Regions from separate parts of the Candidatus Palauibacter polyketidifaciens genome, predicted to be linked through region 3. Evidence: riboswitches for the same ligand, from Rfam matches in the RefSeq annotation. Region 3 holds a riboswitch; each other region holds the start of a gene.

Region 1 (9,624 bases), on a different contig from region 3:
GTTCTGCACGGGCGCGCCCGCCGCGTCCACCGCCTCCGGTCCCACGTACTGGATGAGTCCGTCCGCGTTGTGGTCCTCGTACGAGATCAACCCCGTCGTCTCCCACTTCGTGAACCACTCCGGCATCTCCGCGTACGGCTGGTCCGTCACCGTGTTGAGCAGGTTCGTCCTCGCGAACACCGCCACCGCCGGCGCCGCCGTGTAGAGGAGCGCGATGAACACGAGCGCCCAGCCCACGCTGATCCGTGCGTCCCTCACCTTCGGCACCGTGTAGAAGCGGATGATGACGTGCGGCAGCCCCGCCGTCCCCACCATGAGCGCGGCCGTGATCGCCAGCACGTCGAGCGTCGATTTCGTCCCGTCCGTGTAGGCGGTGAAGCCCAGCTCCTGGTGCAGGCCGTTCAGCCGGTCGAGCAGGAACGTCCCCGTCTCCTGATCCGCCGCCCCGAGCCCGATCTGCGGAATCGGGATCCCCGTGACGAGCATCGACAGGAAGATCGCGGGCACCATGTACGCGAAGATGAGCACGCAGTACTGTGCGACCTGCGTGTAGGTGATCCCCTTCATCCCCCCGAGCACCGCGTAGAAGAAGACGATCCCCATCCCGATGGCGACGCCCAGCGTAATGTCGATCTCGAGGAAGCGGCTGAACACGATCCCCACGCCGCGCATCTGGCCCGCCACGTAGGTGAAGGAGACGAAGATCGCGCAGATGACGGCCACGACCCGCGCCGTCTGGGAGTAGTAGCGCTCGCCCACGAAGTCGGGGACGGTGAACGCGCCGAACTTCCGCAGATACGGAGCGAGCAGCAGCGCCAGGAGCACGTACCCGCCCGTCCACCCCATCAGGTAGACCGAGCCGTCGTACCCCAGGAAGGAGATGATCCCGGCCATCGAGATGAAGGAAGCGGCCGACATCCAGTCCGCCGCCGTCGCCATCCCGTTGGCCAGGGGATGGACCCCCTTGCCCGCCACGTAGAACTCGCTCGTGGAGTGGGCCCGCGACCAGATCGCGATCCCGATGTAGAGCGCGAACGAAAGTCCGACGAGCGTCGCCGTCCACTGGAGAACCGTCATGCCGCGCCCTCCTCTCCGGCTACGTCGTCACGCTCGTCGACGTCGAACTCCCGGTCGAGCCGGTTCATGAGGAAGACGTAGACGAAGATGAGGACGACGAAGACGTAGATCGCACCCTGCTGCGCGAACCAGAACCCGAGCGGAAAGCCCGTGCCCGGGATCCGGATCGTGTCGAGCGCATCGGCGAACACGATCCCGGCGCCGTAGGACGCCAGCGCCCAGATCGCGAGGAGCGTCCCCACATAGCGGAGGTTGCGGCGCCAGTACTCCAGATGATCGCGGCCTGCTGCGGGATGATTCATGGGTCTCCCAGCGTGCGGGTCCGAACTTCTGCGGGTTGCCAGGACTTCACTTCGGCGTCGCCCAAGGCTGCGGCCCGGGTGGGCGGCGCGCCAGTGTCACGCCTCGCGCAGCGACTGCGGTTACCAGAACACGCCGAAGACGAGCCAGGCCGAGATCGCGGCGAGAAGTCCCGTGTAGAGCGCGGGGCTGGCCAACAGCGGCACGCGTTCGCTGAAGGGGTGAAGGCGGATCGGGCCGAGCTCGCCGGAGCTCTTCGCCAGCCAGTCGTCGGCGCCCGGGGGCGACGCGTCGCCGGCAGCCGCCTCGACACCGGCCGTCCCGACACCGACCGTCTCCCGCCAGCGGGGGTGGAGCGCCGCAAAGGCGCAGCCGGCGGCCGTGAACGCGACCGCCCACACGAACGCCTCCCACTGACCGGTCAGCCAGGATGGCAGCCAGGACACGTCGATCACCTCGCGGTCCACGAAACCCACGACGCCGTACAGCCCCCCCGTCGCCAGGCCGGCCATCCCCACCCGCCGGTTCGTGCGCGTGACGGCGCCGACCAGGTAGACGATGAGGAGCGGCGTGACGAACACCGATGTGACCGAGCGGAAGGCGGCGAGCATCGTCGGCGCGCGCAGGATCAGCGGCAAGTAGGCGAACCCCAGCACCAGGATCGCGACCGTCGCCATGCGTCCCACGCGGAGGTAGTGGGCGTCGTGTCGGTCCCGCGAGATGAAGCGTGCATAGATATCACGCGTGAAGACGGCCGACATCGAAGAGCCCATCGAGTCGAACGTGCTCACCGCGGCGCTCACGACCCCGGCCACGACGAGCCCCTTGGCGCCGATCCCGAGGTAGGTGGAGATCAGGTGGGGGTACATTTCGTCGGGCCGGGCGAAAACCGGGAACTGCGCCCGCCCGAAGAGCCCGAGCATGCCCGTGAAGAGCAGGATGACGAGGCTCACGCCGACACCCAGGACCCCCGCCATCTTCATGTCCCACAGCGAGCGGGCGCCCATCATCCGCTGCGTCGAGGTGTGGCTCACCGTCCACCAGCCGGAGGAGATGAGGATCCACGCGATGAAGATGACGGCGGGCGACGTGGTCCCGTCCCGTCCCCGAAAGGCGCTCACATGGACCAGGTCCGCGGCGGCGAGCCCCGGCGCGAGTCCCTCGGCCGTCGTCCCCAGGCTCTCCAGTTGCGCGACCATCGCGTTCCAGCCGCCCACGGCCTGCCACACGGCGATGCACACCGCGAGACCTCCCGCCATCACGAGCACGCTCTGCAGCACGTCCGTCGCAACGACGGCCCGCAACCCGCCCACGGCCGTGTAGACCCCGGACAGGAGGACGAGTGACACGATCAGTGCCCAGGACAGTGCCGGCCTCAGGCCGCCGACCCCGACCAGCGTGAGATGGACGGACCAGATCATGAGTCCCAGCACGGAGGTCCGGTACTGGATCTGGATCAGCGCGCCGAGGACCCGCGTCCCCGGACCGAAGCGGTGCTCGAGGTACTCGGAGTTGGTGTACAGCCCGGCCCGGTAGATGGCGGGGACGATGAGGAAGGTCGCGATCGTCACCCCGACGAGTCCGCCGAACGTGTGCGCGGAGAGGAAATGCAGGCCCTCGCTCGCGATCGTCCCCGTGGCCGACACGAACTCCGAGTTGTCCATGTTCGTCGCGAACAGGGACAGGCCGACCGCCCACCACGGAAGCGCGCGCGAACTCAGGAACCACTCGCCGCTCGTGGAGGTGCCGCGCGCGCGGCGCAGCCCGTAGGCGATGATCGCACCGTTCAGTCCGAGGACGATCAGCCAATCCAGGGCGCTCAAGGGATGGAAACGCTCCTGCGGTGAGGTTGCCGCGGTCGGGCGAGGCGTCCGCTACCGTAGCCGGCGCCCCGCCCGACGGTCAACGGCGGCCGCTCGGGTCGGTCATGCGGCGACCGGCCGGGCGGACGCCGCCACGTCCAGCGCGCGGTCGAGGTCCTCGATGATGTCATCGATGTGCTCGATGCCTACGGAGAGCCGGATGGTCTCCGGACGCACGCCGACGCTGATCTGCTCTTCCTCGGTGAGCTGCCGGTGCGTCGTGGAGGCCGGGTGGCACGCCAGCGACTTGGCATCCCCGATGTTCACGAGCCGCTTGAACAGCTCGAGCGCGTCGTAGAACTTCACGCCCGCCTCGAAGCCGCCCTTCACCCCGAAGGTCAGGATCCCCGAGGCCCGGCCGCCCAGGTACTTCAGGGCCAGCTCGTGGTACGGATCGCCCGGCAGTCCGGCGTAGCTCACCCACTCCACGACCGGGTGGTCCTCCAAGTGCTTCGCCACCGCCAGCGCGTTCTCGGAGTGGCGCTCGATGCGGAGGTTCAGTGTCTGGATCCCCTGGATGATCTGGAACGCGTTGAAGGGCGAGATCGCCGACCCCGTGTTGCGCAGCGGTACCGTGCGCGCCCGCCCGATGTAGGCGGCCGGCCCGAGCGCCTCCGTGTAGACGACCCCGTGGTAGCTGGGCTCCGGCGTCGTGAACTGCGGATAGCGGCTCGCGTGCTCGGTCCACGGGAATTCCCCGGAATCGACGATCGCGCCGCCGAGGGAGTTGCCGTGCCCGCCGATGTACTTCGTCAGCGAGTGCACGACGATGTCGAAGCCGTGTTCGATCGGCTTGAGGAGCGCGGGCGTGGCGACCGTGTTGTCGACGATGGTGGCGACGCCGTGGGCGTGCGCCACGTCGGCGACGGCCGCGAGGTCCACGATGTTGCCCGCCGGGTTTCCGATGCTCTCGACGAACACCGCCTTCGTACGGTCATCGATCAGCTTGGCCAGGTCGTCCGGGCCGTCGCCCTCGGCGAAGCGCACTTCGATCCCCAGCTGCGGGAGCATGTGGGCGAAGAGCGTGTAGGTGCCGCCGTACAACTGGGGCACCGAGACGATGTTGTCGCCCGAGGCGGCGAGATTGAGGATCGAGTAGTTGACGGCCGCGCTGCCGGAGGAGAGCGCAAGCGTCGCCAGGCCGCGTTCGAGCTGGGCGAGTCGCTCCTCAAGGACGGCCTGCGTGGGGTTCATGATGCGGGAATAGATGTTGCCTTCGACCTCGAGGTTGAAGAGGTCCGCGCCGTGCTGCGCGTCGTCGAACTCGTACGCCACGGTCTGGTACAGCGGCACCGCGACCGCGTGCGTCGTGGGCTCGGATTCGTATCCGAGGTGGATTGCTACGGTCTCGTCTCTCATGATCTCCGTCTTCTCTCCAATGGGGCCCGATCTCTCGGGCGGTGAATATCCGCGCCTCCGGCCGATCGTTTCGTCGCTGCGGGACGGCCGTCGAACGCGGAGCTGTACTCCGTGTCGATCAGCCCCGCGCGCAGCCCGCGAGACAGAATTCGGCGTTGGCCAAACAGGCGCCGGCCGCGCCCCGGACGCCGTTGTGCGCGACCACGGTCATTGCGAGGTCGTGCGGCGGCGCGGCGCGGATCCTGCCCACGCTCGCCGCCATCCCGCCGGCCGCGCCGATGTCCAGGCGCGGCTGCGGACGGTCCGGCTCCGAGCGCACGATGAGCGGCCGTTCGGGAAGCGAAGGCAGGGCCGGCAGCGACGGCGGAGCCCGGAACTCCGCCAGCGCCCGGGCCGCGGCTCCCGGACTCGCCGGGGACGCGAACTTCAGGAACACGTTCGCCGTGTGGCCGTCAAGCACCGCGACTCGATTGACGCTCACCGCCACGGCGATCTCCGACCCCAGGATCTTGTTGAGTTCCGGTTCGATCTTCTCTTCCTCGCCGGGGATCCAGGGGATGGCGTTTCCCCCGATCTGGACGGAACCGACTCCGGTCAGGCCGCCGCCGGTCACCGCCTGGAGGGTGACGACCGTGGCGGCCTCGATCCCGAAGGCGTCGTGCAGCGGGGCGAGGGCCAGCGCCAGTCCCGCAACCACGCAGTTCGGGTTGGCGACGAGCCGGCCTCCCCCTTCCGACCAGGGTTGTTCGGCGGTGAGGGCCAGCGCCTGCGGGTTGACCTCCGGCACCAGCAGCGGCACGTCCGCCCTCAGCCGGTGAACCGAGGCGTTCGTGCTCACGATGTGCCCGGCCTCCGCGAGCGCCGGCTCGAGTTCGCGCGCCACCCCCGACGGAAGCGCGGACAGCACGATCCGGCATTCCGGTGGGTCCGTGACGACGCGGAGCGGCAGTCCGGCCGCCTCCGGGGGCGGGTCGCCGCCGAGGCTCCAACGGACGGCGTTGCCGTACCTCTCGCCCGCGCGCCTCTCCGATGCCGCGACGGAGGCGAGCCGGAGGGAGGGGTGCCCGTCCAGCATCCGGATCAGCCGCTGTCCGACGATCCCGGTCGCGCCCAGGACGGCGACCGGCAGGCGTTCGTCCAACCGACGGGTCATGCGCATCGGGCGCTCGCTTTCCGGCCGCTGTTGCGGTCATGTGCCGGGTCGTGCCGGCCGACCCACGTGCCGGTGCCGCCGGGGGCCGCGACGCGGAACGGGATTCGGTGGTCTTCGGCGAAACGCAGCGCCCGGTCCTGGACGACGCCACCGGCCGTCCGCCGGGCCTCTCTCCACGTCGCCGTGCGCAGCGGCGCGATGTCGGGGAACCGCTTCGGATCGGCCGGGAAGATCCCGTCCACATCCTTCACGAGGCGAACCTCTGTCGCGCCGAGCGCGTGGCCCAGGAAGAGGGCCGTGAGATCGGATCCTCCCCTCCCCAGCAGCGACGTCACCCCGGTCTCGTCGACGCCCACGAACCCGGGAAGGACGATCGCATCGTGGGCCGCGAAGGTCGTCTCGATCCGGCGGGCATCCACCGCCACCGGATCGGCGGATCCCAGCGGACCCTGCGTGCGGACGGGCAGGTGCCAGAACGACATGCCCACGGCGCGCACGCCGGCCGTCGCCAGCGCGAGGCGGAGCAGGGCGACGGACGCTTCTTCGCCCGTCGCCAGAAGCGACCCCATGAGATCGTCCGGGAGCGACGGAGCGACTTCGCGCGCCGCGGCGAGCAGATCGTCGGTTGTGTCACCCATGGCCGACACGACCGCGACGACGTTCGCGCCACCGGCGACTTCGGCCCGGATCTCCTCGGCCACCGACCGGTACGCGGCCGGACGCGCCAGCACGGATGAGCCGAATTTGAGTACGTGAACGCGGCGAACTTCGCGCAATGAAACGCCTCCCCGAGTCTCGATTCACACTCAGCGGACTCCGGAGAAGCGACGCCCTGGAAACGACAGCTGCCGTGCTAACGAAGCGCGGCGGGCGACTCATCTACCAACGGATCACATCCGTCGCAGGAGTTGGCACATCAGTGGAAGAGCCACCTTCCACAGGTTGCCCCGGTGTCTTCGGGCCTGTCCCTCGACCGGTCTCGATGAGCGTTGAGGGCGCAGAGGCTACAGGGTCGTGGGCCGCGCGTCAAGTTGACCTCCGCTGCCGAAGCCGCCAGGTTCGGCCGCTACTCATCGAGACCGGCTGAGGGACGGGCCCTTTGAAGCCGGGGCAACCGGGGCACGCGCGTTCACGCGCAGCCCAGCGGTGCCAACTCCTGCGGACCCTTGAACGGGGATCCGAGAGATGAGCGTCGCACCCGCACGGGTCGGTCGGCTGCTCCGGAGTTGGCGTCGCGCAAAACATGGAGAAGCCGATTGAACGCCGTGCTGCCGGAGGGTCGGAGGGGTGCCGTCGCGATGCCGGCGGAGTGGAGGCCGGAATTCGCGGCCGGGGTCGACGCTCGCTTCCGGGTGCGCTACGAGCTCGCCGGGCCCGAGGGCGCGCCGCTGCTCGTCGCCATGGGGGGGATCTCCGCCGACCGCCACGTCTGCGCGAACGTCCTGGATCCAGCGCCCGGCTGGTGGCGGAAGCTGGTGGGCCCGGATCTGGCCATCGATACCAACCGCTGGCGGCTGCTCGCGATCGACTTCCTCGGGTCTCCCGGGACGTTCGAGTCGACGGAGTTCGCCGACCCTTCGAAGGGTCTTTCGCCGGACCGGATTCACATCACGCCCGGCGATCAGGCGGAGGCCGTGGCGGTTGTGCTGCGCCACCTCGGCGTCGAACGGGCCCACCGCATGCTGGGCGCCTCGTACGGGGGGATGGTCGCGCTGGCGATGGGGGTCCGCCATCCCGCCCGTGTTGGCGGCGTCGTTCTGATCGGCGCGGCGCACCGCGGCCATCCGCAGGCCATCGGAATACACGCGGTGCAACGGTGGATCGTCGAGTTCGCGCTCCGGCACGGCCGGGGGAGCGAAGGCGTGGCTCTCGCCAGGGCGCTGGCGTTCACGACCTACAAGTCGGCGGCCGGGCTCGACGCCCGCTTCCCGCACGACTGGGAGTGGGAGGATGGCGCCCCGGTCTACGCCGTTGGCCGCTACCTGGAGGAACGGGGACGGGAGTTTGCGGATCGGTTCCCGGCGGAGACCTTTCTGACGCTGTCGGCTTCGGTCGATCTGTGCGACCTGCGTCCGGAGGAACTCGGCGTCCCCGCCTGGCTCATCGGGTGGGAGGAGGACACGCTGGTGCCGCCCTGGCTGCTCCGGGAGACCGCAAATCGGATCGGCGCGCCCTCGCACCTGCGGATTCTGAACTCGGACGCCGGGCACGACGCCTTCCTGCTACACGCGCCCGACTACGAGGAAGCCCTTCGAGCCTCGCTCTGACGCCGGGGAGGCGGCGATGCCGGCAAAATGACGATGCCGGCGAGGCGACGCCCAGCCCGGCGGCGACGCTCAGCCGAATGGCGCCGTCGCGACGGGAAGCCGCACGCATGAAGGATATGCGGCGGAGTGCAGGACCGTGTTGCGGGCCGTCCGCATGCGCGTGCCGGTCCCCACGTCCTCTCCCGTGTTGAGGTTGCGGCTGAAGCGGGGGAAGCAGCTGCTCGTGATCTGAAGCCGGATCCGGTGGCCAGCGCGGAACACGTGGCTCATCGGATAGAGCTGGATGCGGAACTCCGTTGCTACGTTCGGCTCCAGAAGCTCCGTTCGGTCGAGCCCGCCACGATACCGCGCGCGCAGAATCCCCTCCGTGAGGACGAACGATCCTCCGGCCGGATCGACGTCCGTCACCCGCGCCACGAAGTCCGTGTCGCGCGCCGACGACTCGGCGTAGAGCACGACCTCGACCGGCCCCGTGACCTCCAGATCGCTCTCCAGGGCCCGCGAGGTGTAGACGAGCACGTCGGGCCGCCGCTCGAGCGGCGCCTGCTCGACGGGGCCGCCCCGCATCGGCGTCTCGGCGTGGGTCGTGATCAGCCGGGAAGAGAGGTTGCCCCCGAGCGACGGCGCCGGGTCGCGGGGATCGTACTCGAAGCGATCCGGCGGCTCGTCCCCCGGCGGCTCCGGATCCAGCCAGGCGTCGCCGCTCCGGTTCGCGCGCCCGTGGCTGCGCAGATACCAGGGCACCTCCTCCGTCCCCGGCGGCGGCCATTCCGCGCCCTCGCGCCACCGATCGGCGCCCGTCGTGAACCAGCGCAGCGGCGGGTCGTCGCCGATCCCGTCGTCCACGCCGCGAAGCTGCCAGTCGAACCAGCGCCGCTCCTCCTCCCGCACGTCCACCCAGGCGTCGGGTCCGAAGTCGAGATCCCCGACCGTCCTCGTCTCCGGGACTTCGTGCGACCAGGGGCCGATGAGCGTCCGGTTCTGCGCGCGGGCCCGGGAAGTCGCGGCTCCCGCCGTCATCCCCTCGTGGTTGCGGAGCGCCGACCCCGCATACGCATCGTACCACCCGCCCTGCTGAAACCCCGGCGCCGTGACACCGCCGTATTGATCAGTGACCCTGAAGCGGCGCCAGTACTCGTCCCGCGTCGGGTGCTCCAGCCACTCCCGCCAGTACGGGATCTTCCGCCCGATCGCGCGCTCGTCCATCTCGATGATCGGCAGGTGGGCCCAGAACTTCGGGTTCTGGAACAGGCGGGCGGCCTGCCTGCCGGTCACGATCGCGAGGTTTGTCTCCCAGATCGCGGCCGCGCCGAGCGAGAGGAGCAACTGGAAGGCGCCGCCCAGGTAGTGACAGTCGCCGAAGTGGTCGTCGCAGATCACGTGCGGCGCCATGCAGGCGAGGTGCGGGCTTCCGAGCGGCGCGCTGAGCCACTGCGTGAGGCCGCCGTAGCTGCGCCCCCACATCCCGATCTTCCCGTTGCACCACGCCTGCCCCGCCACCCACTCCAGCGTGTCGTACCCATCCTCGATCTCGGGGAGATACGCGTGGAACACGCCCTCGGACCCGAACCGGCCGCGACAGTCCTGGACCACGAACGCGTACCCG
Region 2 (9,624 bases), on a different contig from region 3:
TCTCGGCCGGCGCGAGGAACAGCCCCTCCAGGTCCCGATTGAGGTCGAAACTGCCGAGCGGGACGCTCTCGCGGCGCGCGTGCTGCCAGACGAGGAAGAGCTCGGAACCCGGGCGGTACTCCCAGCGGAACACCGCGTTGCCGCGCAGAGAACGGATGTTGAAGTCGCGGTCCCGGGTGGAGTAGTCCAGCGTGCCGTCGCCATCGAAGTCGAAATAGCGCGAGCCGTTGAAGGCGCACGTCGTCCCGTCCGTGCAGCCGGTGACGACGCCGTTGAAGCGGTAGGCCCGCCCCTCGGCGTATTCGACGAAGTCGAACGATCCGGGGGCCTCGAGCTGTCGATAGCCGAGATAGTCACCCGCGGAGAGGAGCGGCTGCGCATAGAGCTGGAGGCTGACGTTAGGCGTGAAGGACACGTTCAGCCGGGTCTCCATCGAGAATCCCGTCCGCTGGAGGTCTCCGAACAGGTATCGCGTCCCGTATGTCGGCAGGTAGTCGAGGGTGCTCGTCCGCGTCACGTACTGCGCTGCATCCCGCCTGTCCGTGTAGTTCGGGCTCAGCGAAAACCGCCAGTTCGGAAGCGGCCGATAGGAGATGTTCAGGCCCGTGTTGAAGTCGTGCCCCCGGCCCTGCGCCGCCACGCGGTACGAGAAACGCGGCGACACGTGGAACGACCGGCTCCGATCCGTGTTCGCGTCCACCCGCACGTTGAACTCCGCGGGTTCCGTCATGAGCGGACCGCCGCGGGTCTGCGTGTCGGACTGGGACTCGGGCGAATACGAGAGGTTGAGGTTGAAGGCCCAGTTGTTCAGGAAGGTGAACCTTCCGCTCATCCACGCCGCGCCCGTGTCGTAGGACCGGCGGAAATGGTCCGGACCCCACACCTTCTCCAGCAGCGAGTGACGGAAGTTGTGGTAGGTGAAGAGGCTTATGTTGTAGTTTCGGAACAGGTTGCCCGGCCTGATCTCCCGGTATCCGATACGGGCTCCCACGTCGAGCCGCTCGCCGGTCGTGAGGAAACCGAAGTCGTTGACCTCGAAGCCCGGTGTCTGCTGGCCCGCCCATGTGCCCCAGGTCCAGTGCTCGCCCTCCTTCTCGAGCTGTACCCGCCAGTCGCTCCCGAACATGGAAGTAGCGGTGGAGTCGACCGCCAGGTAGGTCGCGTCGGGGCGCTGGAAGTAATGCGTGGGATTGCGCTGCAGCCGGAGGAGCGCATCGCTCGATCCCTGGACCAGACTGCCCGAGTAGAACCCCCACAGACGATAGTCGCGGCCGCGGCGTCCGCCCCACTGGTGTTCGAAATCGACCCCGAAACTGAACGCCTCGGAGGGGAGGAAATCGAACGATCCGTCTCCCGGGAGCTCCCGCTTGAGCCCGGTGCCGATCACGCCGATCTTGCTCGCGCCCCCGCGGAAATCCTGCTGCAGCCGAACGACCGCGTGCTCGGCCTGGGGCTCGGCCACGAACCTTCCGAGGGAATCATCCTCGGCAAAAAACGCCTGCCCCATCTCCTGTCCGGTGACCGCCGCCAGGGCGCCTACGGAGAGACCACTCCGGGTTCTGCCCGTGAGCTTCGCCGCCCCCAGGATCGACGTCACGTGGGGCTCGTCGTGAAAGTCCGCCTCGTAAGGTCCGGATCCCCGCGGTTCCCGTCCGATCCGCCGGCTGAAGAAGAGCGCCTTGCCGCCACCGAAGCGGCCGCCGCGCGAGCCGGCGAAGGTGAAGATCTGCGCGTCGCGTACGAAGAAGGGGCGCTTCTCCGGGAAAAACGTCTCGAACGCCGTGAGGTTGATGACCTCGGGGTCCACCTCCACCTGGCCGAAGTCGGGATAAACCGTCGCATCGAGGCTGAAGGCGGAGCCGATCCCCATGCTCATGTCGAGCCCCCCGCGCGGCTCCATCTCGGTGCCGTCGAACAGCGGGTTCCCGGGCGTCGCGGGGGCGGTGTGGTACTGGGACACGGCGAAGGGCCGGACCTCGAACCTCCGGCTCGATCGGGGGAGTTGCAGGCCGTCGATCGTGCCGAACTGGCTGACTCGCCCCCGGGCCGTGCGCGACTGCAGGGCGAAGTAGTCCGTTTCGTTCGTCTCGAGACGCCGCCGCTCGAAGTTGATGCCCCACGTCTGCATGCCGGGGCGGGCTTCGTAGCGGATCTGGGAGAGCGGGATCCGCATCTCCACCGTCCACCCTCGGTCGTCGACCTGCACCGCGGAGTCCCAGATCGCGTCCCAGTTCACGTCTTCCTGCGTATCGCCGAACAGGTACCGGTCCGTCTCGGCGCCGGCGGCGCTGACCTCGAACTCGTAGCCGGTCAGCCCGTCCCGGTTCGGATCGAGGGAGAGCTTGAAGGAATCGAAGGAACCCCGTTCATCCCGGCGGGTGAGACGCGCCCGGATCACGCTTGGGTCGCTCTCGTACAAGCGGGCGGCGACGTAGATCGCGCCGTCGTCGAACACGACCCGGACCTCGGTGGGCTCCGACGGATCCGCTCCCTCCAGCGGGACGCCCTGGACGAAGTCCGTGATGATGGGGGCCGGTTGCCACGCCGGGTCGTCGAGTCGGCCGTCGATCGAGAGCGCGCCCTCGCGGCGCACCGCGTCCACGGCCGCCGGATACACGCCTCCCCTGAAGACGGTCGCTTCGGGTCCTTCGGGCGGTGAGAGCCCCTCCTGCTGCCCGTGAAGCCCCCACCCCACCCCGTTTATCGCGAGAGCCGCGGAGAGGAGCACCGCGCGGCTCGCCAGACGCCAGTTTTGCATGTAAGGCCAGACACATCTTCCCGCGACATCGTTTAATGGAGTCCGATCCAAGTTTCGTCGGCGCCGCGAGAGCGCTAGTTTGGCGTCTGCCGGGGGAATCCGGACGTGGTGATTTGAGGCGGATTGCAGCCACGCAAAACAATCGCTAAAGAGCCACGCCCCGGGCGCGATTCTTTGGCGACCGGGCTTTTTTTTGGGGTGAACGTCGTGTCCGAAGGCCGAAGAAAACGCGTCGCACAGATTCGGGAGGCGCTCGACCGGCGCATCCTCCTGATGGATGGCGGCACGGGAACGATGATCCAGCGGCTGGGCCTCGACGAGGCGGCCTATCGCGCGGGCCCGCTCGCGGGCCATCCGCAGCCGCTGTTCGGGAACCACGACGTGCTGTGCGTCACCCGTCCCGACGACATCGCGTCCCTCCACCGCAGCTACCTGGAGGCCGGGGCCGATCTCATCACGACGAACACGTTCAACGCCCAGGCCATCTCCCAGGCGGACTACGGCATCTCGCCCGAACACGGCAACGAGCACCTGATCCGCGAAGTCAACGTGGCGGCCGCGCGGCTCGCACGCCGGGCCGCCGACGACTTCACGCGCAGGGACCCGACCCGTCCCCGCTTCGTACTCGGGTGCCTGGGTCCGACGAACCGGACGGCGTCCCTCTCTCCGGACGTGGAGGACCCCGCCTTCCGCGCCGTCACCTTCGATGAACTGGCCGCCGCGTACCGCCTGCAGGCGGAGGGGCTGCTGGAAGGCGGCGCCGACGTGCTGCTCGTCGAGACGGTGTTCGACACGCTCAACGCGAAGGCCGCGATCTGCGGCATCCTCGAAGTCGGCGCGGAGCTTGGCGAAGAGATCCCCATCGCCGTGTCGGGGACGATCACGGACCTGTCGGGACGCACGCTCTCGGGGCAGACGGTCGAGGCGTTCTGGCTCTCGATCCGTCACGCCGACCCCCTCTTCGTCGGTCTCAACTGCGCGCTCGGAGCCGAGGAACTCGAGCCCTACGTCGCGGAACTCTCCGCCGTGGCCGACGTTCCCGTGGGCTGCCACCCCAACGCGGGCCTGCCGAACGAGTTCGGCGGATACGACGATACGCCGGCCCATATGTCCGACCTGCTGGGCAATTTCGCGGATCGCGGGCTCCTCAACCTCGTCGGCGGCTGCTGCGGGACGGAGCTGGAACACATCCGGGCGATCGCGGAGCGCATGAACGGTGTGCCGCCGCGACCCGTGCCCCTGATCGATCCGCTGCCCCGCTTCTCGGGTCTCGAGCCGCTCGCGATCCGGCCCGACACGCTGTTCGTGAACATCGGCGAGCGCACCAACGTCACGGGTTCGGCCCGCTTCGCGCGGCTGATCCGTGAGGACGCCTTCGACGAAGCAGTCGAGGTCGCGCGCGACCAGGTGCTGAACGGCGCGCAACTCCTCGACGTGAACATGGACGAGGGTCTCCTGGACTCCGAGGCCGCGATGACGCGCTTCCTGAACCTCATCGCGGCGGAACCCGACATCGCCCGCGTCCCGACGGTCATCGACTCCTCGCGCTGGGAGGTCATCGAGGCGGGGCTGAAGTGTACGCAGGGAAGGGCGGTCGTGAACTCGATCTCGCTCAAGGAGGGGGAGGAGGCGTTTCTCGAGCAGGCGGCCCTCATCCGCCGCTACGGGGCCGGCGTCATCGTCATGGCCTTCGACGAACGGGGGCAGGCGGACACTGTGGACCGCAAGCTGGAGATCTGCGCCCGCGCCTACCGCCTCCTGCTCGGCGCCGGGTTCCGTCCGGGGGAGATCATCTTCGATCCCAACGTCTTCGCCGTGGGCACGGGGATCGCGGAACACGACGGGTACGGGGTCGCCTTCATCGAGGCCGTCCGCCGGATCAAGAACGAACTCCCCGGCGCGATGACGAGCGGCGGAATCAGCAACATCTCCTTCTCCTATCGGGGAAACGACGCCGTGAGGGAGGCGATGCACACGGCCTTCCTGTACCACGCGATCGCGGCCGGACTCGACATGGGGATCGTGAACGCGGGACGGCTTCCGCTCTATGACGACATCGACCCGGAACTGCTCGAAGCGGTGGAGGATGTGCTCCTCGCCCGCCGGCCCGACGCGACCGAGCGGCTGACGGATCTCGCGGGCCGGATCCGGGACGAAGGGATCGAGACGCGGGTGGACGACGCCTGGCGTTCGGAGGGCGTCGAGACGCGGCTCGAGCACGCGCTCGTGGAAGGGATCGTCGAACACATCGAAGAGGACGCCGAGGAGGCCCGTCTCCTGTACGGCAAGGCGCTGGAGGTCATCGAGGGGCCGCTCATGGCGGGGATGAACCGCGTCGGCGACCTGTTCGGGAGCGGTCGCATGTTCCTGCCCCAGGTCGTGAAGTCGGCGCGCGTGATGAAGCGGGCCGTCGCCTTCCTCGTCCCTCACCTGGAGGCGGAGAAGGCGGCACGGGCGACCTCCGCGGCGGGTGCCAACTCCGGTTCCCAAGTGGTGGCCCGGAAGGGGAAGGGGACGATTCTCCTCGCGACGGTGAAGGGGGACGTCCACGACATCGGGAAGAACATCGTCGGCGTCGTGCTGCAGTGTAACGGCTACGACACCGTGGATCTCGGCGTCATGGTCCCCCCGGACCGCATTCTTGCGGAGGCGAGGGCCCACGGCGCGGACGCGATCGGGCTCAGCGGCCTGATCACGCCGTCGCTCGACGAGATGGTGCGGGTGGCGAGCGAGATGGAACGGGAGGCGTTCGCGGTGCCCCTCCTCATCGGAGGCGCGACGACCTCGCGGAAGCATACCGCCGTCAAGATCGAGGAACGGTACTCGGGGGCGACCGTGCACGTGCTCGACGCTTCGCGGGCCGTCGGGGTCGTGGGCAAGCTCCTGGGCGGCGACGGAGCGGAGTTCGTGGAGCGGACCCGCGCCGAGTACCGGCGCGTGCGGGCCGAGTACCGCGAGGGGAGGCGCCCGCTCGCCACGCTCGAGCGGGCCCGCGCGAACCGGCTTTCGGTCGACGCGGCCGTGGCGGTGCCGTCCCCCCGGGAACCCGGCGTGCACGTGTACGACCCGTTCCCGTTGGAGGAACTGGTCGAATACATCGACTGGACCCCCTTCTTCCAGACATGGGAGATGAAGGGACGCTTCCCCACGCTGCTCGACCATCCCGAACGAGGGGCGGCGGCGCGGTCGCTGTACGATGATGCCCGCGGGCTGCTCGACCGGATCGTCGCCGACGAGTCCCTGACGGCGCGGGCGGTCGCGGGGCTGTATCCGGCCAGCGCGCGGGGCGACGACCTCGTCCTCTTCTCTCCGGAGGGCGGCCGCCGCGAGTTGCTGCGGGTTCCGCACCTCCGGCAGCAGATGGACCGCTCATCGGGTGCGAACGTCAGCCTGGCCGATTTCGTCCTGCCCGAGATCTCGGGCGCCACCGACTGGAGCGGCGCCTTCGCCGTGACGGCCGGGATCGGCCTGGAGGCCCTCTGCGCCCGCTTCGAGGCGGCGGCGGACGATTACCAGAGCCTCCTCGCGAAGTCACTCGCCGACCGGCTGGCCGAGGCGCTGGCGGAGCGTCTGCACGAGATCGTGCGGAAGGAAATCTGGGGATACGCCCCGCACGAAGGGCTCGACAACGAGGCGCGGATCGCGGAGCGCTACGTCGGGATCCGTCCGGCCCCCGGTTATCCGGCGTGTCCAGACCACTCGCAGAAGGCGCTCCTCTTCGACCTTCTCGAGGTGGAGCGTCGAATCGGGATCGCCCTCACGGAAAACTACGCCATGCACCCCGCCGCCTCGGTGTCCGGGTGGTACTTCGCGCGGCCGGAGGCCCGGTACTTCGGCCTCGGCCGCATCGGGGCCGACCAGGTGGAGGACTACGCCGCACGCAGCGGAATCTCGCTCACCGAGGCGGAGCGCCGCCTTTCGCCGAACCTCGCGTACGACCGGGATCCGGTTCCGGAGGCGACGGCATGAGCGGCCGGCTGAGGGAGTGGATCGCGGGAGACGGGGTCCACCTGATCGATGGTGCGATGGGCACGGTGCTCTACGAGAGCGGCGTCTTCGTGAACCAGTGTTACGACGAACTGAACCTCTCGGAGCCCGACCTCGTACTTGGCGTCCACGCCGACTACGTGCGGGCCGGGGCGGAACTCATCGAGACGAACACCTTCGGGGCGAACCCCGTCAAACTCGAACCGTTCGGCCTCGAGCCGTCCGTGCACGAGATCAACGTGAGGGCCGCGCGCCTGGCCCGGCAGGCGGCCGGAGGGCGCGCCGAAGTGCTCGGGGCGATCGGCCCGCTCGGCATCCGCATCGAACCCTGGGGCCCCACGTCAGTGGATGAGGCGGCCGACCTCTTCGGACGACAGGTCGCCGGGCTCGCGGAAGGCGGCGTCGACGGCTTCATGCTCGAGACGTTCTCCGATCTCGACGAACTGCTGCAGGCCGTGCGGGCGGTGCGGAGGGTCGCGGGGGATGCGCCGGTCTTCGCGCAGATGACCTTCGGGGACGCGGGCCACACGGAGTACGGTGCCACGATCGAAGCCGCGGCGGCGGCGCTGGAGGGGGCGGGGGCGGACGTCATCGGCCTCAACTGTTCGGTCGGGCCCTCCTCGATGTTGTTGGGCGTCGAGCGGATGGTGGCGGCGACATCGCGGCCGGTGTCCGCGTCGCCCAACGCGGGGCTGCCGCGCGACATCGGGGACCGGAAGATCTACCTCGCGAGTCCGGAATACATGGCCCGCTACGCACGGCGCATGGTGGAGACGGGGGCCCGCTTCGTGGGAGGGTGCTGCGGCACGTCGCCCGAACACACGCGACTGACGGCGACGCTGCTCGGCACCGACGGCCCCGGGCCGGCTCGCGTATCCGTCTCCTCCCCGAGCGACGCGGGGGGCCGCGAAGCGGCGGAGCCACCTCCGCTCGCGGACCGCTCGGCACTCGGACGTCGCCTGGCGCGCGGCGAGTTCGTCGGGGCGGCGGAGTTGACGCCGCCGCACGGGTGGGACCCGGGCGAACTGGTGGCGGGAGCCGCCCGGCTCCGCGACGCCGGCGTGCACACCGTCCACATCGTCGACGGCCCCGCCCACCGGAGCCGCGTCGCCTCGCTTCCCGCCGCGATCGTCGTCGAGCGCGAACTCGGCATGGAGACGGTCCCGCACTACAGTTGCCGCGACCGCAACATGCTCGGCATGCTGAGCGACCTCCTGGGCGCCGCCGCGGCCGGTCTCCGCAACGTCTTCCTCATCACCGGCGATCCCCCGCGCGGCGGACCCTACGACACCGGCGGCGTGTACGACATCGACAGCATCGGACTCACGAACATCGTCCGGCAGCTAAACCTCGGCCTCGATCCGGGCGGGAGTTCGATCGGGGCCCCGACCTCGTTCGTGAAGGGCGTTGCCGTGAACCCCGGCGCCGTCGACCCGGAGGAAGAGATCCGGCGCTTTGCCTGGAAGGCCGAGGCGGGCGCGGACTTCGCCGTCACGCAACCCATCTTCGACCTGGAGAACTTCCTCGCCTTCGCGCGCGAGATCGAGGGCTTCGGCGTCCCGCTCCTCGTGGGCCTGTGGCCCCCTCTGTCGCTGGAGAACGCCGAGTTTCTGGCGCACGAGGTGCCCGGCGTGGATGTACCGCTGGAGGTGCTGGAGCGTATGGCGGGGGCACAGGCGCACGGCGTCGAAGCGGCCGCGCGCGAGGGTGTCGCCGTGGCCCGCGAGGTGCTGGATGCGATCCGGCCTCACGTGGCGGGCGCGCTCGTCAGCACGCCCGGAAACGAGGTTGATCGGGCCGCTGCGGTGCTCGCGGAACTTTAGTGTAGGCCATTTCCGCTGCCTCCCTCTGGAAGCAGCCACAAACTCCATATGAGAGCAGAAACGATGATGCGATATTCAGGATCAAGCCGGCGGCGGATCTTCGCGGCCGGGACCTTCCTCGCCGCGGCGATGCTCGCCGGGGCTTCGACCCTTTCCGCGCAGGGGTCGCGCGGGCTCTACGTGTCCATGGGGGTCGGCTTCGCGCAGGGAGCCGCTACCGAGTCGACGCTGTCCGGGCCCAACAGCCCCACCCGTTGCGATCGGCTGCTGTACCCGAATCTGGCCGACGCGCCCCGGGACGCGGGCTGCCTCGCCGGCTCGGACCTGGGCGGTGTGTATTCCTACGACCCGGAGTGGGGCCTCACCGGCAGCGTTGCCGTCGGGTACTCGCTCGGGCCGCTCAGTGTCGAATTGGAGGCGCTGCAGCGGCACCAGATCATCCACAACACGTTGCTGATGCTCGGTACGCAGGCGGGAGCCGCGATCACCGGTAAGGAGACGGAATGGAGTCCCGGTCGCCCGCCCTGGGGGGACATCTCCGAGTTCCGGGGTCGGCAGTTCTTCGCCAACCTCACCTGGTCGCTGCCGACGGGGGGCCGCCTGACGCCCTACCTCGGGGTGGGAGGGGGGCTCTCCCAGGTCGCCTACCGCTACTACCTCGGCTTCGCACGCAAGTCGATCGCGGAGGGTTACCTCGAGGTCTTCGGCGGATCGCGCGCCGAGCCTGGCGCGTCGCCCGACTGGCAGCGCGCGGCGGCGGGAACGGTCAGCGAGCTGTCGACGGACGTCGCCGAGATCGGACTGGGATTCCAGCTCCTGGCCGGCGTGGACTACGCCCTCTCCGATCAGGTCTCCATCGGCCTGAAGGGCCGCTGGGTGCAGGCCCCCGACTTCAGCGTGGACGCGCAGTGGACGACGATTCGAAGCCACGCGCCCGTGCACGCGGACGGGGTCACACCCTACGTCTCCACGCTGGATTTTTCTCGGCTTGGATACTGGGCGGTGAGCGCCAGCATGAAGTACCGGATCGAATAACCCGAGGTACTTTCGGGACAT
Region 3 (9,624 bases):
CACCCACTGGCGCTCGACCATCGCCTGGTAGCGGGCGCGCTGTTCCGCCTCGCTGGCGGCGTGGTGCCGCGCTCCGAGGACCGCGACCACGCCGAGGGCGATGACGAGCCCCAGCAGGAAGACGACGTACCGGTCCTCACGGACCGCACCCACCTGCCGGCGGGCGACAAGCAACGTGTTGCGGGGACCCGCTCTCCATGAACTCATTTGTTCGATCCTACCGTCCGACGAAGAGGGAGCTGGTCGTGAGCGTCACGGCCAGCGTTCTGGGATCGCCCGGGATGTTCCCGGCACGGGCGGCGAAGAGCGAGGCCGTCGCATAGCTCGTATCGAACACGTTGTTGACGGCGACCCTGAGGTCGAAGCGTCCGATCAGGCGGACGTCGGCCGCAAGATCCACGACCGTGAACGCAGGCGCCCGGATCCCCGCGAACGGCTGCTCGCGCTCGCCGACATACGTGAGCCCGAGCGCCAGCCCCACATCGCCCCGCACCGCGTAACGGGACGATAGCCCGGCGGAGTGGCGCGCGGAATTCGGCCACGGCTTCCCGACGTTGTCCGGTGCATCGTCATCCCGGAGGATCTCCGAATCGAGCAGGGCGTAGTTCGCGGCGATGCTCAACCGGTCGCCCAGCGTGCCCGCGAGGTCCACTTCCATCCCGCGGCTGCGAACCTCGCCCGTGGCGAAGGCGGCCGAATAGTTGTTTCCGGTCGGCCCGTACGCCGGGTCCGGCCGCAGCACGTTCGTCTTGTGGATCTGAAAGACCGAGGCCATCAGCATCAGGCGCCTCCCGAGGAGATCGGCCTTCGCACCGGCCTCGACCTGGCGGCTGCGCGACGGGTCGAAGGGTCCGTTCGCCGAGGGAACCTGGTGCGCGAAGTCGGCCCGGGAGAAACCGTTCGCCGCGTTCGTGTAGAGCGACAGCCGCTCGCTCGGCTTGAAGACGAGGCCCAGCCGGCCGGTGAATGCCGCCGCGTCCGCGCTGCCGGACTCGCCGACGACCGTTCCCTCGTCCTCATACCGGTCGTAGCGCCCGCCGGCGGCCAGGACCCAGCGCGAGCCGAAGTACATCTGGTCCTGCACGAAGACCCCGTACCGGCGCGACAGCACCTCCTGCTCCGAGTAGTCGTCGGGTCCGAGCCCGTAACTCGACGCCACGCCCCCGTTGTAGACCGGCGAGAACAGATCCAGATCGGGCACGGGCCCGCCGCGGCCGCTCTGCCGCGCCCGCGCGTAGCGGAAGAGCCAGTCCTGTTGGGTAATCTCCACCCCTCCCAGAAGGGCGTGCGTCCCGGCGCCCGGCACCTCGACCCGCCCGTGGAGGTTCGCGGTGGCGCTCCAGTCATCGTTGGAACGGAACTGATCGCGGAACTCGCGCTGCATGCTGCGGCCATCGTCAAGGATCCCGCGGGGTTCGTGATAGTTCTCGGCCCGATCGTAGCCCAGCACCCTGAAGGTGCCGTCCACGGACAGCCCGTCCTCGGCCGCATGGCTCACCGAAGCCTGGAATACCGTGGCGTCCATCCGGGTGAAGTCGGTCGGCTCGGTCGTGCTCCAGTCCCGCGAGGTCAGGAAGGTACCATCGGGGTCGACGGGAATCCCGCGCAGGCGGTGTCCCGTCAGATCCTGGTCGATCCTCTCCAGTTCCAGGTCGACCCGCGTGCGCGCCGAGGGGAGCCAGGCGAGTCCCGCGGCCAGGTGCAGGTCGCGAAAGCCCGCGTTGTGGCGAAAGCTGTCCTTCTCCTCGAAGAACGCGGCCCCCCGGTAGAGAAGCCGGCGGGCACCCGTGAACGGACCGGTGGCTTCCATGGTCCCGCCGCGCTGGGCGTACGAGCCGCCGAGCAGAGACGCCCGAAATTCCGCCGACTCCTGCGGTTTCTTCGTCACATAGTTGATCACGCCGCCCGGCTCGGCCGAACCGTAGAGCACCGACGCCGGACCCTTGACGATCTCGACCCGCTCCACGTTGGTCAGTCGTCCCACGCTGGTGCTGAAGCCGGTGTCCTCGCCGCCGTCGAGGCTCCCGTACGGGTTGCCCCGCACCCCGTTGAAGAGGATTTCGCGCTGCTGGAAACCACGCAGGTTCATCTCGGAGTACGGATGGTCCACCAATCCGCTCACGCTCCGGTAGAGATCCTCGAACTGGGTCGCGCCCTGGTCCTCGATGAACTTTCGGGACAGGACCTGCACCGACTGCGGAACGTCCATGAGCCGGGCCGGGATGCGCGTGCCGACGGTACCGAACTCCTGCCGGTAGGACCGGGTCGCCTGGACCTCGATCGGTGGCATGTCGAAGAGCGCGTTGGAGACGGCGACTGCCACGTCCACTGCACTGCCGGAAGGGACGTCCACCGACACCGGGTCGGCCCGGTGCACTCCTTCCACGACCAGCGTCCGGGCCCCGGCCGGGACGGACGCGATGACGAAACGGCCCTCGGCGTCGCTCAGCGCGACGCGATCCGTTCCGGCGACGCGGAACTGCACGAACGGTACGAGCGAGCCGTCGTCGACCGACCGCGCGACGCCCGTGATGGACCCGGTCTGCTGGGCCGCCACCGGTGCGGCGGCGAGGACGACGAAAGCAGGGACAAGCGCCGACAGTGCGGCGAATATGCGATTCTTCACGTTGAGTGACCTCTGACTGTCTACGTGTATCGGTTGGACGCGTACGAGATCGGCGCGACCGGTCTCGCCCGCGTTCGGTGGAACGACTGTTCGGCTACAGCAACGGCTGTTCGGCTACAGGGACGGGAGCGGCGGGGCGCGGCTGCGGTGGAGGGCGAGATGAGCTGGGCCCGCGTCCCGCCGGTGCTCGGGAGGCGCGAGAATCCGCACCGGAACGGGCCCGGCGGCGCACGGCGCCCCAGAGACGACCACCGGTCGGGCGTTGTGAACCAGTTCGCATACCGAACAGGGGGCCGGCTCCTCGCCGGCATCGTCGTGCGTATGCGTACCCTCCGCGGCCGCTACGAGGAGGAGCGAGACCGCGACCGAAACCCCGGTCAGCAGGCGCATGTAGGTGCGGGGGTTCAGTTTGCGCCCCGCACGCGGCCGCCGAGCCTCAACTCGCGCCTCGAACCCGTCCGAGCCCGACCCCCGCGCCCGCACCCACCAGGATGAGGAGTCCGCCCAAGACCGTGAGGGGAACGGCGGCGCGGCGCGTGACCTCGCCGGACGCCTCGTCCGCGAGACGGAACTGCGGTGCGCGGGAATAGGCGCCGGCGTCCATCTGCTCGCCGGCGACGATCGCGGGCACGAAGAAGTCCCGCCACCGCTCGGCGAAGGCCCGTACCTGCGACTGGAAGCCGGCAAACCTCGCGTCCCCCGTCCCCGCCGCATCGAGGAGCACCTCCTGGGCCATGAGCGCCGGCGACAGGAAGCGGTAGCGGCGCACCAGCGCGATCTGTTCCGCCCGGCTGGCATCGTGTTCGGCCGTCACCTCCTCCAGGCGACGGTTGACGGCGTCGGTCGCGGCCCACGCCAGCGCCCCCAGGCCGGGTTCGTCGGCCACCACGCCCTCGGCCATTTCGGGATGGTCCTCCAGGTACCGGGCGAGGAGTTCGCTGCGGCGGTTCACGGCATCGTTCGACGCCTCGCGCTGGGCGGTGATCATCTGCACGCGCGACGGCAGCGGGTGCAGGAGTCCGGCCGCGATGTTGATCCCGGCCGGGAGGACGACGACCAGCACCAGCCACGCGCCCACCAGCACCGTGGCGTTCCAGGCGGAGGACCGCCTAAGGCTGTTCACCCACGCTGCGAGCACGAACCAGAAGAGCGCGTACGCGACGACCGCTGCGCACCAGAGGAGGATCCGGCCGGGCGCGCCGAAGTCGCCCGCGACGAGGATCCCGGCCAGCGAGACCGCGAGCACCATGCCCACGACCAGGAGGGCGCGGAAGGCGAGCTTCGCCGCCACGACGCCCCGCGCCGACACCGGCTGCGAAAGGGTCAGAGCCAGCGTCCCCTGCTCGCGCTCCTCCGAGAGAACGTTGAAGCTCAGGGCCAGTACGAGCAGCGGCAGCAGGTACACGACGACGAAGGCCAGATCGAAGCGCCCGACCATCAGGTTGAGGGGACTCTCGACCTCGCCGTTCTGATGGAACGACGACTCGTTCGTGTAGATGTTGACGTCGTAGTAGTACGGCAGCAGGTCGCTCTGCCCGACGGCCAGGGCCGTCAGAGGCCCCGGCGTCAGCACCGCGGTGTGGCGGCCCCGGCGCCCGCCCAGCACGTTCGGGAGCCGCGGATCCGAGAAGGGGGAAGCCGGCTCCGCGCCGTTCTCAATGTCGGTCAGTTCCTGCTCGATCGCGAGGGCGCGCTCGACGTTTCCCGCCTGCGCGACCTCCACGGTGCTCTCCTGAAAACGCGTCCAGACCACGCCGTTGGCCAGCGCGTAGACCAGCAGGAGCGCGAAAAGCCCGAGCGCGAGCCGGAGCGGTCGGTCCGCCATGAGCAGGCGCCACTCGTTCCGGATGACGGTGCGCGCGGTCATCCTAGGCCACCTCCGCGCGCCGCACGCGCGCCGCGGCGATCAGGATCGTTCCCGCGAGCCATCCCCCGAGGACGACGAGCGACAGGATCCGGTTGCCCAGCACCCAGCCCAGCGTCGGAGCGTCGTACCGCAGCGGCGGGGTCGACTCCCAGAGTTCGGATCCGGCCTGGTAGGAGAAATCGCCGCTGCGGGAGTTCTCGGTGAGGTCGCCGTTCATCCGCCGCATCAGGTCCCGGCGGTACGTCTCCGCGGCGCTCGCGAAGTGTCGGTGCTGCTCGACATCGGTTCCGGCCAGTCCCATGGAAAGCGCGCGCACCGCAAGCAGAGGAGCCGCCACCGCGACCAGCTCGTGGACGACGCCCTGGCGCTCGAACGTATCCCAGAGTGCGCCGTAGTTGCGGTCGAAGATCCGGTTGCCGAACTCCTCGCTCTCCTGGAGGTAGGCACCCACGTCGTTGATCGGCAGATCCTCCACCCGCTCGACTCCGTACTGCGCCATGAGGCGTTCGGCCAGCGCAGCCCGGTCCGGAGGGATGATGTCCTCCGTGCCGGTGGCCATCTCCCGTTCCACGGTCTGAGCGAACTCGAGGGCGGAGGGCGTGGGGTGCATCCACTTCGACAGGTCCACCGCCACGCGCGGCGCCACGAGCCCGTTCACCACCCACACGCCCAGGAGGATCACCAGCGCGGTGCGCGTCGAGCGGGCCCAGGCGGAGACGGCCAGGGAAAGCGCCACGAAGGCGGCGAAATAGACCAGATATACGACGGCCAGGACCGCGGCCCGGGCCACCGGGGATGCCGCCGGACCCGGACTCCCGACCACGAGGGCCGCCGCCCCCACGGCCGCCGCCGGCACGAGGAGCAGCCCCAGCGCGCCTGCGATGCCCAGCGCCTTTCCCAGTGCGAGATCGCGCCGCCCGACCCCGGTCGCGAGCAGTTGACGAAGCGTGCCCCGTTCACGCTCGCCGGCGAGCGCGCCGAACGTCAGCAGGATGATGAGCAGGGGCACGAGGTGCTGCAGCACCTGCGCCGCCGTGAGCGCCCCGACGCGCTGGGCCGACGTCGCGTCCTGAGCGGGGCGCAGCAGGAAGTCGTTCTGCCGGTGCGCCTCGAGCCACACCGATGTTCCGGTGTAGGGGTCCACGCCCTCGTCCACGAAGGACAGCGCGAGGCGCGGCTTGAACGCATAGATGCCGTAGTGGGCCGCGGAGTGGGGGTTCTTCTCGCCCTGTGACTCCCAGTGATCGCGGGCCGTCGCCTGTGCGGCCGCGTGCTCCCGCTGCGCCTCCCGCGCCTGGACCCACCCGTGGCCCAGGGAGACGAGCAGCAGCGTTCCCACCAGGACGGAGCACCACCGGAAACGGCCGTCCCGGAGTACATCTGTGAATTCCTTGCGGACGATATGACGGATGCTGTGCCTGATCATCTACGCCTCCCAGTCGTGCTAGTCGTGCATGTGTTCCAGGTAGACGCGCTCGAGATCCGCGTGGCCGATCTCGTCCGTGCCCAGCTCCGTGACGAGGCTTCCGTAGCGCATGATGCCCACACGCGTTCCGGTCTCCTTGGCGCGAAACAGGTCGTGCGTCGCCATGAGCACCGCGACGCCGTCATTCCTGAGCCGCTCGATCAGGGCCGAGAACTCGTTGGAGGCCTTGGGGTCGAGACCCGAGGTCGGCTCGTCGAGCAGAAGGGCGTCGGCTTCCTTGGCCATCGCGATCGCGATCCCGACCTTCTGCCGCATGCCCTTGGAGTACTCGGACACGCGCCGGTCGACCGCGTCGCGCTCCAGGCCGGCTTCGACGAGGATGTCGGCGAGGCGTTCCCGCCCCAGCGACCCCTTCCCGCCCAGGGCGGCGAAGTACTCGAGGTTCTCGAGCCCGCTGAGGTTGCGGTACAGCATCACCTGTTCCGGGATGTAGGCGAGCCGGCGCTTCGTCTCGCGGTCGTGGGTCGACACGTCCATGCCGGACACCAGGGCCTGGCCTCCGGAGGGCGGCACGAAGCCCAGGAAAAGGTTGATCGTCGTGGTCTTCCCCGCCCCGTTGGGGCCGAGGAGGCAGTAGACCTCTCCCGGCTCGATGGCCAGGTCGAGTGAATCGAGGGCCTGCGTGGCACCATAGCGCTTGCTGAGCCCGCGGGCCTCGAGAAGGGGCGGTTGTCCCGCTCCCGATTCGGCGGTCTGCATGGATCTCCATCTCTCGCGTTGGCCGCGCCGTCACCGGCGCGGGCGACAAGTCTCCTGCCGGTCTCCGGACCGGCAGTGCGGCTTCGCTACAGACTTTCGCTACAGAGAGATGGGAAGCGGAGGAGCCCGGCTACGGTGGGGGGAGAGATGGGCGGCCCGGGCATTCAGCCGGTGCCCCCGAAGCGCCGGAGCCGGCACGAGACGCGGTTCGATGACGGTCGGCGTCGCCGAGGACACCACGGGGTCCGCCTTGTGCGCCAGTTCGCAGATCGAACACGCCGCCGGGGAATCGGCCGCGTCGTCGTGTGAATGCGTACCCTCCGCGAGGCCGACGACGACGAGCGAAAGGGCGACCAGGACTCCGGACAGCAAGCGCATGCGGCGCCTGGATCGTCCGGCATCGACCTGGTTTGCCATGGCTCCCCTTCCGTCCCGCGGATCGGCGCGCCGGACCGCCCGAGAGCGGCCGCGGCGGCGGCACCTTAGAGAACGCGCGGCACCCGGTCAACGTTGAGCCGCGGGCACCCGCGCGGCACGCGCTGGCGGACGCTCAGCCGCCGAGAGTGCCCGCTTCAGATCGGCCTCCAGGTCCTCACAGGCCTCGATCCCCACGGACAACCGGAGCAGTCCCTCGCCGATCCCCGCCGCCCGGCGGGCGGGTTCATCCATCGACGCGTGCGTCATCGTCCAGGGGTGCGCGACCAGGCTCTCGACGCCACCCAGCGACTCGGCCAGGGCGAAGTACTCGAGCACGTCCACGAAGGCGTCCACCGCCGCCCGTCCGCCGCGCAGTTCGAACGAAACGAGGCTGCCCCACCCCGTCTGCTGCCGCCGCGCGATATCGTGCCCCGGGTGATCGGGCAGGCTCGGGTGATAGACGCGCGTGACGACGTCGCTGCGGTCCAGCAGATCCACGATGCGGAGCGCGTTCGCCTCGTGCATGCAGCTGCGCGCGTGGAGGGTCCGCATTCCCCTGAGCGTCAGATACGAGTCGAACGGAGCCCCCGACACACCCATGACGTTGGTCCACCAGGCGATTTCTTCGAGCAGATCCTCATCCGCGGCGACCACCGCCCCGCCCACCACGTCTCCGTGGCCGTTCAGGAACTTCGTCGTCGAGTGCACGACGAGATCGGCGCCGAACTCCAACGGGCGCTGGTTGACGGGCGAGAGGAAGGTGTTGTCGGCCACGCAGATCGCCCCGATGTCGCGCGCCACTCGCACCCACGCGGCGATGTCGGTGATCCGCAGGCGTGGGTTGCTGGGCGTCTCGATCCAGATCATCCGGGGCCGGAGTCGGCGCGCGAGTTCGAGCGATGCGGACTCCCACGGGTCGATGAACTCGACGCGATACCCGCCACGGTTCGCCTCGGCGGAGAAGAGGCGGTGGCTGCCTCCGTAGCAGTCGCGAGGCGCCAGGAGCAGATCGCCCGCTGAAAGCAGGCGCGTCGACACGGCGATGGCCGACATTCCTGACGACGTGATCACGGCACCGCACCCTCCCTCGAGTTCGGCGATCGTTTCGGCCGCGAGATCCCGCGTCGGGTTGGCTGTGCGGGTGTAGTCGTACTTCGCGTATACGCCCGGCGCGTCGAAGACGAAGTTCGTGGAGAGATGGATCGGTGGCATGACCGCCCGATGGGCGGTGTCGACGCCAAGCCCCGCCCGCACAGCGCGTGTGACGGGGGACGAGGCAACGCGAGCGGCAGAGCGGTGGGTCATGGTGACCTCTCCGAGTCTCGAGTGTACCTCATCGGACTCCGGAGATTCGACACCCTGTGACTGCGGCTACCGCCCCGAAGGGCGGCGGGCGGTTCATCTTCACGGTGGAAGCGAGTCCACCGCAGGAGTTGGCACCTTTGCGGGAATGCCACTTCCCGCAGGTTGCCCCGGCGTCAACGGGCCTGTCCCTCAGCCGGTCTCGATGAGTTGTCGTGCGGGCAGTTTTACGGGAGTGGCCATCGGATGTCAACTAATACGGCGTCCTGTCCCGCTTCCGGGTCCAGCGCTCGAAAGCGTCCCGCGCCCCGTCGGAACGGATCGCACGAGCGGGACGATCCGGCGCTCCTCGGGCGGTCGCAGGCGGCCAACCAACACTTTTGATACACCCAACCATCGGTTTTGACATTGTCGAGAGCCTCACGTGGCTTTCGGTTTTTTCCCTCGTGTGAACCGATCCAGGTCAGGCGTGGATCGTAAGGCGACGGCGGAGAGCAGACGCACGGGGACATGCGACGACCACGGGCCAGATCATACAAGGGCTTGATCGCCATCTGCTGCACGGCGTGGATCGCGGCGAACGGGCGCGTGTCCGCACAGGCGGGCCGCCTGGTGCTAACCGAATCCGGCAGGCACGTAATGCCCGGGCACATCCTCGTTCGCGGCGGCGCGCTGTCTCCGCGAGGGGATGCCAGCCTGTTCTGGAGTGGCGATACGGTCTGGGTCGCATCGACGCGCCACGCCGAGGCACGCGCCGTGTGCCCCGAGAGGATCCGCGCGCCGCTCGGAGCGGCGTTCGTGAGCACCCCGGCGGCGGGAGGAGCGCCCGTCATCGAGATCATCGACGGGGGCATGGCGGGGGCGGATGAGCCGCGGATCATCCGCTTCTCCGATGACCAATGCCGCGCGACCGCCTGGACCGGCCCCGACCCGAGCCTGCCCGCTGCTCGTGACGCGGCCGGCTGGGTGTCCGCCAGCGGGACGGACCGCGGCGGGTCCGACGGAATCCCGACGACGCGGGTCTCGCTCGTGAGGGACGGCGGCACACCCTTCTCCGCGTCGAGCGTGGATCTGCCGATCGCCTGGTCCGACAGCGTGGCCATCTCCGTGTCGAGCGGGCCAAACGGCATCATCGTCTCGTCCCGCCAATTTCCGTTCGCATGGTCGGCCGCGGCGGACGGCAGCGACCGCACACCGGCGGGGCGTATCCCCGCCGGCAACGAAACT

What was found. A riboswitch is a leader RNA that binds a small molecule or an ion and turns the genes downstream of it on or off. The one in region 3 is predicted to bind S-adenosylmethionine.
Region 1: another riboswitch for S-adenosylmethionine. It lies ahead of RN729_RS07910 (hypothetical protein); the one in region 3 lies ahead of metB (cystathionine gamma-synthase).
Region 2: another riboswitch for S-adenosylmethionine. It lies ahead of metH (methionine synthase); the one in region 3 lies ahead of metB (cystathionine gamma-synthase).

What each region holds. Positions count from the first base shown of each region.
Region 1 is NZ_CANPVO010000025.1:32,946-42,569, reverse strand. It holds gene RN729_RS07935 (sodium:solute symporter family protein) at 1-1,077, opposite strand, end outside; gene RN729_RS07930 (DUF4212 domain-containing protein) at 1,074-1,379, opposite strand; gene RN729_RS07925 (hypothetical protein) at 1,500-3,200, opposite strand; gene RN729_RS07920 (O-acetylhomoserine aminocarboxypropyltransferase/cysteine synthase family protein) at 3,303-4,598, opposite strand; gene asd (aspartate-semialdehyde dehydrogenase) at 4,717-5,751, opposite strand; gene RN729_RS07910 (hypothetical protein) at 5,748-6,527, opposite strand; SAM riboswitch class I at 6,624-6,740, opposite strand; SAM riboswitch class I at 6,819-6,943, shown strand; gene RN729_RS07905 (alpha/beta fold hydrolase) at 7,017-8,018, shown strand; gene RN729_RS07900 (CocE/NonD family hydrolase) at 8,088-9,624, opposite strand, start outside.
Region 2 is NZ_CANPVO010000039.1:106,876-116,499, reverse strand. It holds gene RN729_RS11000 (DUF5916 domain-containing protein) at 1-2,758, opposite strand, end outside; SAM riboswitch at 2,854-2,927, shown strand; gene metH (methionine synthase) at 2,966-6,727, shown strand; gene RN729_RS10990 (bifunctional homocysteine S-methyltransferase/methylenetetrahydrofolate reductase) at 6,724-8,568, shown strand; gene RN729_RS10985 (outer membrane beta-barrel protein) at 8,632-9,603, shown strand; gene RN729_RS10980 (amidase) at 9,623-9,624, shown strand, end outside.
Region 3 is NZ_CANPVO010000042.1:31-9,654, forward strand. It holds partial or broken gene RN729_RS11615 (hypothetical protein) at 1-207, opposite strand, end outside; gene RN729_RS11620 (TonB-dependent receptor) at 218-2,626, opposite strand; gene RN729_RS11625 (DUF3526 domain-containing protein) at 3,063-4,493, opposite strand; gene RN729_RS11630 (ABC transporter permease subunit) at 4,495-5,919, opposite strand; gene RN729_RS11635 (ABC transporter ATP-binding protein) at 5,938-6,678, opposite strand; gene RN729_RS11640 (hypothetical protein) at 6,778-7,095, opposite strand; gene metB (cystathionine gamma-synthase) at 7,183-8,400, opposite strand; SAM riboswitch class I at 8,491-8,609, opposite strand; gene RN729_RS11650 (hypothetical protein) at 8,941-9,624, shown strand, end outside.